Regions from separate parts of the Psychrobacillus sp. FSL K6-2365 genome, predicted to be linked through region 1. Evidence: riboswitches for the same ligand, from Rfam matches in the RefSeq annotation. Region 1 holds a riboswitch; the other holds the start of a gene.

Region 1 (4,206 bases):
ACAACATACATTAATTGGTGTAGTTACTCTATTACAAGAAAGTACTTTAAAGATGAGGCATAGAGCTAATATTTTCGCTATGTATATTAGTCCAAATGCCCGAGGAAAAGGTATTGGCAAGGCGTTAATGGAGATGGCAATTGAACATTCCAAAGAAAGTGAAGAAATTCAAAAGATAAACCTATCTGTCGTATCAAGCAATAAGGCAGCCAAGAATCTGTATCTTCAATTAGGTTTTAAAGTATTTGGTACAGAAGAGATGGCATTAAAGATAGGGGATAATTATTACGAAGAACAGCATATGTCACTTATTTTAGAATAGAGGGTGGAATTATTATGACTAAAAAACCAGAACTGAAATATCCGATGTTTCAAGCACCAGTACGTTCTATTTTTGAAAAGTTTTCTCGTGAGAAGGATGTTGCGTTAGTTTACGGAGAGCCCATTGTTATGGAGAATAAGCAGGTTTTACCTGTTGCCAAAGTAAACTATTTTGTGGGAGGAGGAAGTGGTGGGCAATTGGATGAAGAACAGGCTGTGTCAATTGGACAAGGAGAAGGAGGCGGAGGTATTTTTTCCATTAAGCCAATTGGGGTATATGAGATTACTGATAAAAAAGTTATATTCAAGCCTATTCTTCCCGTTAATTTGATTCTCACATTCGTTGCGGTTATGTCGTTTGGTTTAGTTTTACTTATAAAGAAAAAACGTTGACTTTACTGTGCAACGTTTTTTCTTTGTTTGTACCACTGATATAATGTTAGTAACAATATAGCAACAATTGCCCCGGATGTATCCAATATGACATCCTGAAGGGAAGCAGTCCGACCGCGTGTAAAAGATTGACGAAATTCATCAGCGATGGCAAGAAACATAGTAATTACGACCACGGTGGCCTTTCGATACTTAATTCTTGATAGTGCAATATAGATGGCTAAAGCAATTACTCCAAAATAAACGAAATGTGTTCCTTTTCGTATCAAAAATTCTAAAAATGCATAGTAACCACGCTCTTCCACCGAAACGAGAATACCCCAATATGGAACTTGAAATATAGAAAGAAAAGACTCTAAAGGTTTGTTAGGTAGCCATGCCTTTAAAACTTCCTGCATAGATTGCTGTTCAGCTGTTTGTCCTGATGCCAAAAATACAACAACAAGTAAAAGTAAAAGAGGTATAAGTTTTTTCATATACTGACATTAGCATAAAAACGAGGAATTTTCATGTGTGAAATTGTTGTTACAGTTAGAGAGATAGCTATGGTACACTGGTGGTAAGTGAATAATTTTCGCAGGGAAAAGGTGCTAACTTGTTAGCTTAATTTGGGAATTCGGTTAAAATCCGAAGCTGTTTCCGCAACTGTAAATGCTGATGAAATAAGAAAAATACCACTGTTGATTAGTCAATGGGAAGGTTCTTAGAGTAAATGGATGCATGAGCCAGGAGACCAGCCTTTTCTTGAACGTATAGATACTCTTCGGAAGTTAAGGGATTGTACGGCACGTTTCTATTTTTCTTTTTTATTTTCTCGATAAATAGGTATCACGCCGCCCTAATTTGGGTGGCGTTTTTTTGTGCTGTTAACTAACTAAGTATTGTATGTCGGAAAGTTCGCAAACGAGAGGAGAGGAGGTAAAAAGATGAAAAAAGATATCCGCTATATTTGTTATCCATTTATGCGTGAGACTCCTTCTACTGTAGATTTTGAAATTCGAACGGATTCATTGACTACACGAATTGGATTAGCGGCATCTTTGACCAAGGATGTACCAAAGGTTTACGAGGATCTAATGTATTTGGCGCCAATGGCTTACCATTTAAACGGGTCCGTTCGAGGTAAGGTTGCCATAACAGAAGGTGATTTACAGTTTCTAAGCGATATGTACGACTTCTATGTGGAGGAAGTAAAAGGAAGAGTAGATATATTTGTACTACCACAAGGTACAACTGCTGCTTGTGAATTACACGTTTGTAGAAGTGAAGCAAAGAAGTCAGTTAGAGCTCTACATAAAGTTTCATTAGAAAGGGAAGTACCTGAGATTTTATTTGACTATGCACAGTTATTGGCAAACGTGTTGTTTGCTATGGCTGTTTATGTTAATAAACATCATGCTGTGGAAGAAATTCAATTTGTCAGTAAGTCGTATCCAATGAGAAAAAAGAAGCAAATGGAGGAATAATAATATGAAGAAAAATCATGTATTTAATTGGTTAGCAGTGCTGCTATTTTCGTTCTTACTTGTTGGCTGTTCTGCAGAAGAAACAACAACTGTAGAGAAACAAGAGGAAGTAGTAGATGAAGTAAAAGAATACACAGTAACAGATGATGCTGGTAATGAGGTTGCATTTGAAGAAGTACCCGAAACGATTGTTTCTCTTCAACCAAGCAATACAGAAATTCTTTTTGCGTTAGGAGTAGGGGATAAAATTGTAGGTGCAACAGAATATGATACATATCCAGCGGAAGCGCTTGAAATTGAACGAGTATCTGATTCAGTTGCATTTAATGCGGAACGAATTACAGAACTGAACCCTGACGTAGTAATCGCTTATACAATCGGTCAAGAAGAGGCTTTACAACTATTAGAGGAAGCTGGATTAAAAGTTTTTGTTATTGAGTCTGCGACTTCTTTTGAGGATGTATACGGAGATATTAAGCAGCTGGCTACAGTAATGGGAGTTGAGGAAAAAGGGCAGGAAATTATTACTTCAATTCAAACTACTATTCAAGAAGTTCAAGAAAAAGTGGAAACTGCTGCCGTATTAAAAAAAGTATATTATGAGATTAGCCCATCGCCAGATATTTATACAACGGGAAGTAAAACGTTCCAACAAGAAATTTTAGCTGCAGCATCTGTCGACAATGTGTTTAGCGATCAAGAAGGATGGATTAGTGTATCAGAAGAAGATGTTATTGCCAAAAATCCAGAAATTATTTTAACAACTTCAAATTATATAGAAGATGCAACTGGCGAGATTAAATCTCGTGCTGGTTGGGACAAGATCCCAGCTGTACAAAATGACTCCGTATTTTTAGTAGACGGCGACGTTATATCTAGACCTGGGCCGCGTATTGGTGAAGCAGTAGAACTGGTTGCTAAAACAGTGTATCCAGAATTATTTAAATAACATTCCAAACTCGTCTTAAATTTGTGGCAAGATGACTTTGGGAAATGAGAACTATATTATATGGAAACCCGAGGGATTTGTGCTCCTCGGGTCTTTGTTATTATTTAATCGGTATCCAAATTTCTGAATAACAGTTTGGGCTGGTAGGGTCGTCAGTAGAATATACTTCTAATTCTGGTGTTCCTGCTGGCTCATATGGATTGGATGGAAACCACTCGGAATATATTTGTTTCCATGTATTTTGCATGGCATCTGGCATCGCACCGTGTACCTCGAACACAACCCACTTAGATGCCGGAATTGTAATAGCTGATAAATTTTCTGGTACTTCGCCCACATAATCTGCTGCAATCCAGTAATCGATTAAGCTATTCTCTTGATATGCTTCGTCTGCAACGCAAACACCAAGTACACCTTTAATTGCTCCGTTGTTTAATTGGAATAGCAAATCATCTGTACCGTCCGCATTTACATCATCCCAAAACAAAGGTATACCTTGAGTATTTTCTCCGTTCTTACAATTGTAGCTTCTTTTCACTCCGACAGCTTGAAAGCTATCTTTTTCTAAAATTTTGTACTTCATTGGCTCAGCTCCTTTTAAATTTACCTGAATAACAAGGCGGTTATAGGAATTTATTTTCCCTATATTTTTTCGTGCTTCACTAGGCGTTATACCGTGTTGTTTACGGAATGCTTTAGTGAAAGATTCAGGAGTGTCGTAGCCGAATTTGTAGGAGACATCGATAATTTTATTGTCTGTATTCAGCAGTTCTTGTGCAGCTAAAGTGAGTCTTCTTCTTCGAATATAGTCTGCGAGTGACATATCCGTTAAGATGGAAAACGTCCGTTGGAAATGAAAAGCAGAAGAATTAGCTTCCTTAGCAATTTGTTCTATTGATAAGTCTTCTAGTAAATGATCTTCCATGTAACTTATTGCTTGTTGAATCGACTCTACCCATCCCATTGGCTTCACTCCTAATATGTATTTTAGTGAAAAACAAAGAGGTAAGCCTGTCATTTTGTGCGGTTATTGGACTGCTTAGACCTCTGTAATTAGCTCGATGATTTCTTTAGGAC
Region 2 (4,206 bases), 3.2 Mb from region 1:
GTGCACGTTCTTCTCCAAATAACATTGCATTTAACTCTCTTCTGTTTAACCACAATAAAATCGTGCCAATAACTACAAACGGCAATGCCATTTGAACAAAACTCCATCCGCGCATTGATACACTTCCGAGTAGCCATCCAATAATTTGTCTCAATTCTTCTCCTGTCAATGCAATCATTAACGAAATTACAGAACCTAAAAAAGAACTAAAAATAATTCCAGTCAAAATAATTGTTTCCATTTTCATCGAACGATCGACTAGCTTGGCAAATGTAATAACAAGTAGCATCGTAACTAGAGCCCCAATCATACTGAAAACAGGCAATGTGAATATTCCTAGAAACGGCACCGAAATACCGAAAAAGAGCGTAGCCACGGCGCCAACTGAGGCACCGGACGACACTCCTAACGTATAAGGATCGGCAAGCGGATTTTTTAATAACCCTTGAAATGCAGCACCTGCAATGGCTAGTGATGCACCTACTAGTCCTGCAAGCACCACACGTGGCATGCGAATTTTCCAAACGATATTGGTCGCGATTGCATCTGCTCCCGTATCCCATAATGTGCTGATCGGTACCTTTACGGATCCGACCGATACACCTAGCCAAATTGCTACAAAAAGAGCTATTATGGACAAGATGTAGCCGATCAAGGCTTTACTCACTAAAAGCCTCTGGATAAATTGCTTTCGCTACTTCTTCTAATCCCTCTGCAAGACGTGGACCTGTACGACTTGTTAGGTTTTCATCTACTTGTATAACTTCATTGTTTTTCACTGCTGTAATAGAATCGAACCCGTCACGAGCTTTCACGCTATCCACAATTCCTTCTACATAGCTATACATTACAATAATTACGTCCGGATTACGGTTAACAATTTCTTCTGGTTCTATTTTAAACCAGCCTTCTTGATCCGCTGCAATATTCTCAGCATTCACCATATCTAAGATTTCTTGCATGAACGTTTCTTTACCAGGTGTATAAATTTCCGGAACATCTGAAGTTTCAACGAATACAGTTTTCTTCGTTTCTACTTTTGCTACTTTCTCTTTAACTTCTGCTACTTTTGCTTTCATATCTTCTACAATTTGTTGTGCTTCCTCAGATTTACCAGTAGCACGACCAATTTCCTCAATTGTTGTATATGTTTCATTGAAGTCCGTTGCATTTTTCACTACGTATACTTTTACTCCAGCGTCGCGAATTTGTTGAAATCCAGCTTCACCTACACCCAAGGCAGATTCATGAGCAAATACAATATCCGGATTCATCGCTAAGATCTTTTCCACGTTGAATTCCATACCACCGATTTTCTCTTTTTCAAGCGCTTCTTCTGGGTAGTTATCGTAATCATTAACTCCAACAATTTCATCATTTAATCCAAGTGCAAATAAAATTTCTGTATTACTTGGTTGCATAGAAACGATTGTTTTTGGTGCTTCCTCTAATGTAATTTCAGTACCGACTGCATCGGTCATTGTAATTGGGAAAGTTGTTTCATCTACTACTGTTTCTTGTTGCGTACTTCCTGTATTTTCTTCAGGTTTAACTTCTTCTTGTCCGCATCCTACTAGCAATAGAACTGCTAAAGCGGATGTCATCCATAACTGCCATAATTTCTTCATTTTACATTCCTCCTATTTAAGCCAATAAAAAATCTCCCATCCTATTGATGAGAGATAGATAGGTATAAATCTGCACGAAAACACAATGAGCCAGACCTACACCAAACCTATCCTCGTAGGTAACGGGCGTAAAGCATATAGGCAGGTTTTCTGACTTATGATGTGTTGCATCACTTACAGTGGCGGGACCGTGCTGGACTTTAACCAGCTTCCCTTTTAACTCTAGCAATCCGTAACTAGAGCACCTCTATGCATTTATTTATTGATGTTGCTTTGTCTTCATTATACCTTATTTTTTATGACTGTCGACTTCAACTTTGAGGATAGAGTGGTTCGACCTTTGGGATGGAGTTGAGCTCTCTTGTATATTGAGAGATTGCTCTCGTAAAGCGTGTATTCTCTTTCGTATATATATCATTCTCGTGAAGTATAGATTCCCTTTCGTATAGCTGGGCTGGGGATATCTCTCATACAGTTGCTCCCCGCTATTGTGTAAGGGATGAACTTGCATTTACTTGCTCTCGTTTGTTGTTTTCTTGGTGTTACTGGACCTTTACTTGCGTTCAGGATAGAAATACTTGCGAACGGGTTATGAATACTTGCTCTTGAGAGGCATTTACTTGCGGTTAGGAAGTTAATTCCAATTTTTCAACTTGATATTTTGGAGATTGCTCTGATATAGGAGAGGAATTAACGTTTACTTGCTCTGTTTTGTTGTTTTCTTGTTGTCACTGGACCTTTACTTGCGTTCAGGATAGAAATACTTGCGAACGGGTTATCCTTACTTGCTCTTGAGAGGCATTTACTTGCGGTTAGGAAGTTAATTCCAACCTTTCAACTTAATAATTTGGAGATTGCTCTGATATAAGAGAGGAATTAACGTTTACTTGCTCTCGTTTGTCGTTTACTTGGTGTCACCGGTCCTTTACTTGCGTTCAGGATAGAAATACTTGTGAATAGGCTAGGCATACTTGCTCTTGAGATGCATTTACTTGCGGTTAGGAAGTTAATTCCAATTTTTCAACTTGATATTTTGGAGATTGCTCTGATATAGGAGAGGAATTAACGTTTACTTGCTTTCGTTTGTCGTTTACTTGGTGTCACTGTACCCTTACTTATGTTCTAGATAGAAATACTTGCGAACGGGTAATGTTTACTTGCTCTCGAGATGCATTTACTTGCGTTCAGGAAGTTAATTCCAATTTTTCAACTTGATATTTTGGAGATTGCTCTGATATAGGAGAGGAATTAACTTTTACTTGCTCTCGTTTGTCGTTTACTTGCTGTCACCGGTCCTTTACTTGCGTTCAGGATAGAAATACTTGCGAACGGGTTATGTTTACTTGCTCTTGAGAGGCATTTACTTGCGGTTAGGAAGTTAATTCCAATTTCCAACTTAATATTTTGGAGATTGCTCTGATATAAGAGAGGAATTAACGTTTACTTGCTCTGTTTTGTTGTTTTCTTGTTGTCACTGGACCTTTACTTGCGTTCAGGATAGAAATACTTGTGAATAGGCTAGGCATACTTGCTCTTGAGATGCATTTACTTGCGGTTAGGAAGTTAATTCCAATTTTTCAACTTGAGAATTTGGAGATTGCTCTGATATAAGAGAGGAATTAACGTTTACTTGCTTTCGTTTGTCGTTTACTTGGTGTCACTGTACCCTTACTTATGTTCTAGATAGAAATACTTGCGAACGGGTTATGTTTACTTGCTCTTGAGATGCATTTACTTGCGGTTAGGATTATTTCCCCAAATTCTTGATGATCGTATACTACATAAAATTAGAAAAACCCTCGAACAAGGTCGAGGGTTTAGGATTACATTTGTTCAGGTGCAGATACACCAAGTAGGCGCAATGCATTTGAGATTGTTTGACGTGCTGCTGTTACAAGTGCAAGGCGAGCTTCTGATTGCGTCACGTTATCCGCATTCAGTACTTTATCCGCATTATAGAAGCTATGGAATGTCGTAGCTAATTCTTGGATATAAATTGCAATTCGGTGAGGTGCACGAAGTTTTGCAGCATCTGCAACTATTTGTGGGAAGTCACCAATTTTCTTCAGTAGATCTAATTCTTTTTCACTTTGCAATAATTCAAGTGAATCAGTCGACACTTTCATGCCTTGCGTTTCTGCTGATCGTAAAATTGAACAAATACGTGCATGTGCATATTGAGCGTAGAACACTGGGTTTTCATTAGATTGAGAAACAGCTAAGTCTAAGTCGAAGTCCATATGTGAATCGCCTGATCGCATACCGAAGAAATAACGTACTGCGTCAAGACCTACTTCTTCCACAAGCTCACGCATTGTAACAGCTTTCCCAGTACGTTTACTCATTTTCATTTTTTCGCCGTCTTTATATAGTTGAACCATTTGTATAATTGATACTTCAAGTTTTTCACGCTCATACCCAAGCGCCTCAATTGCTGCTTTCATACGTGGTATATAACCGTGATGGTCTGCTCCCCATATATTGATCAATTGATCGAATCCACGAACTAATTTATCTTCGTGGTATGCAATATCGGGCAATAAATATGTGAAAGAGCCATCACTTTTGATAAGTACAC

What was found. Region 1 has a riboswitch for cobalamin ahead of MKY29_RS20065 (hypothetical protein). Riboswitches for the same ligand answer to the same signal wherever they lie in the genome.
Region 2: linked by a shared signal. The riboswitch ahead of MKY29_RS03755 (ABC transporter substrate-binding protein) and the one ahead of MKY29_RS20065 (hypothetical protein) in region 1 are both predicted to bind cobalamin.

Annotation. Positions count from the first base shown of each region.
Region 1 covers NZ_JBBOOO010000001.1:3,966,107-3,970,312, reverse strand. Annotated here, with positions in the region: gene MKY29_RS20080 (GNAT family N-acetyltransferase) at 1-322, shown strand, start outside; gene MKY29_RS20075 (hypothetical protein) at 337-714, shown strand; gene MKY29_RS20070 (VanZ family protein) at 717-1,190, opposite strand; cobalamin riboswitch at 1,283-1,470, shown strand; gene MKY29_RS20065 (hypothetical protein) at 1,641-2,180, shown strand; gene MKY29_RS20060 (ABC transporter substrate-binding protein) at 2,185-3,129, shown strand; gene MKY29_RS20055 (AraC family transcriptional regulator) at 3,230-4,093, opposite strand; gene MKY29_RS20050 (NUDIX hydrolase) at 4,169-4,206, opposite strand, start outside.
Region 2 covers NZ_JBBOOO010000001.1:727,729-731,934, reverse strand. Annotated here, with positions in the region: gene MKY29_RS03760 (FecCD family ABC transporter permease) at 1-655, opposite strand, end outside; gene MKY29_RS03755 (ABC transporter substrate-binding protein) at 660-1,628, opposite strand; cobalamin riboswitch at 1,752-1,892, opposite strand; gene argS (arginine--tRNA ligase) at 3,452-4,206, opposite strand, start outside.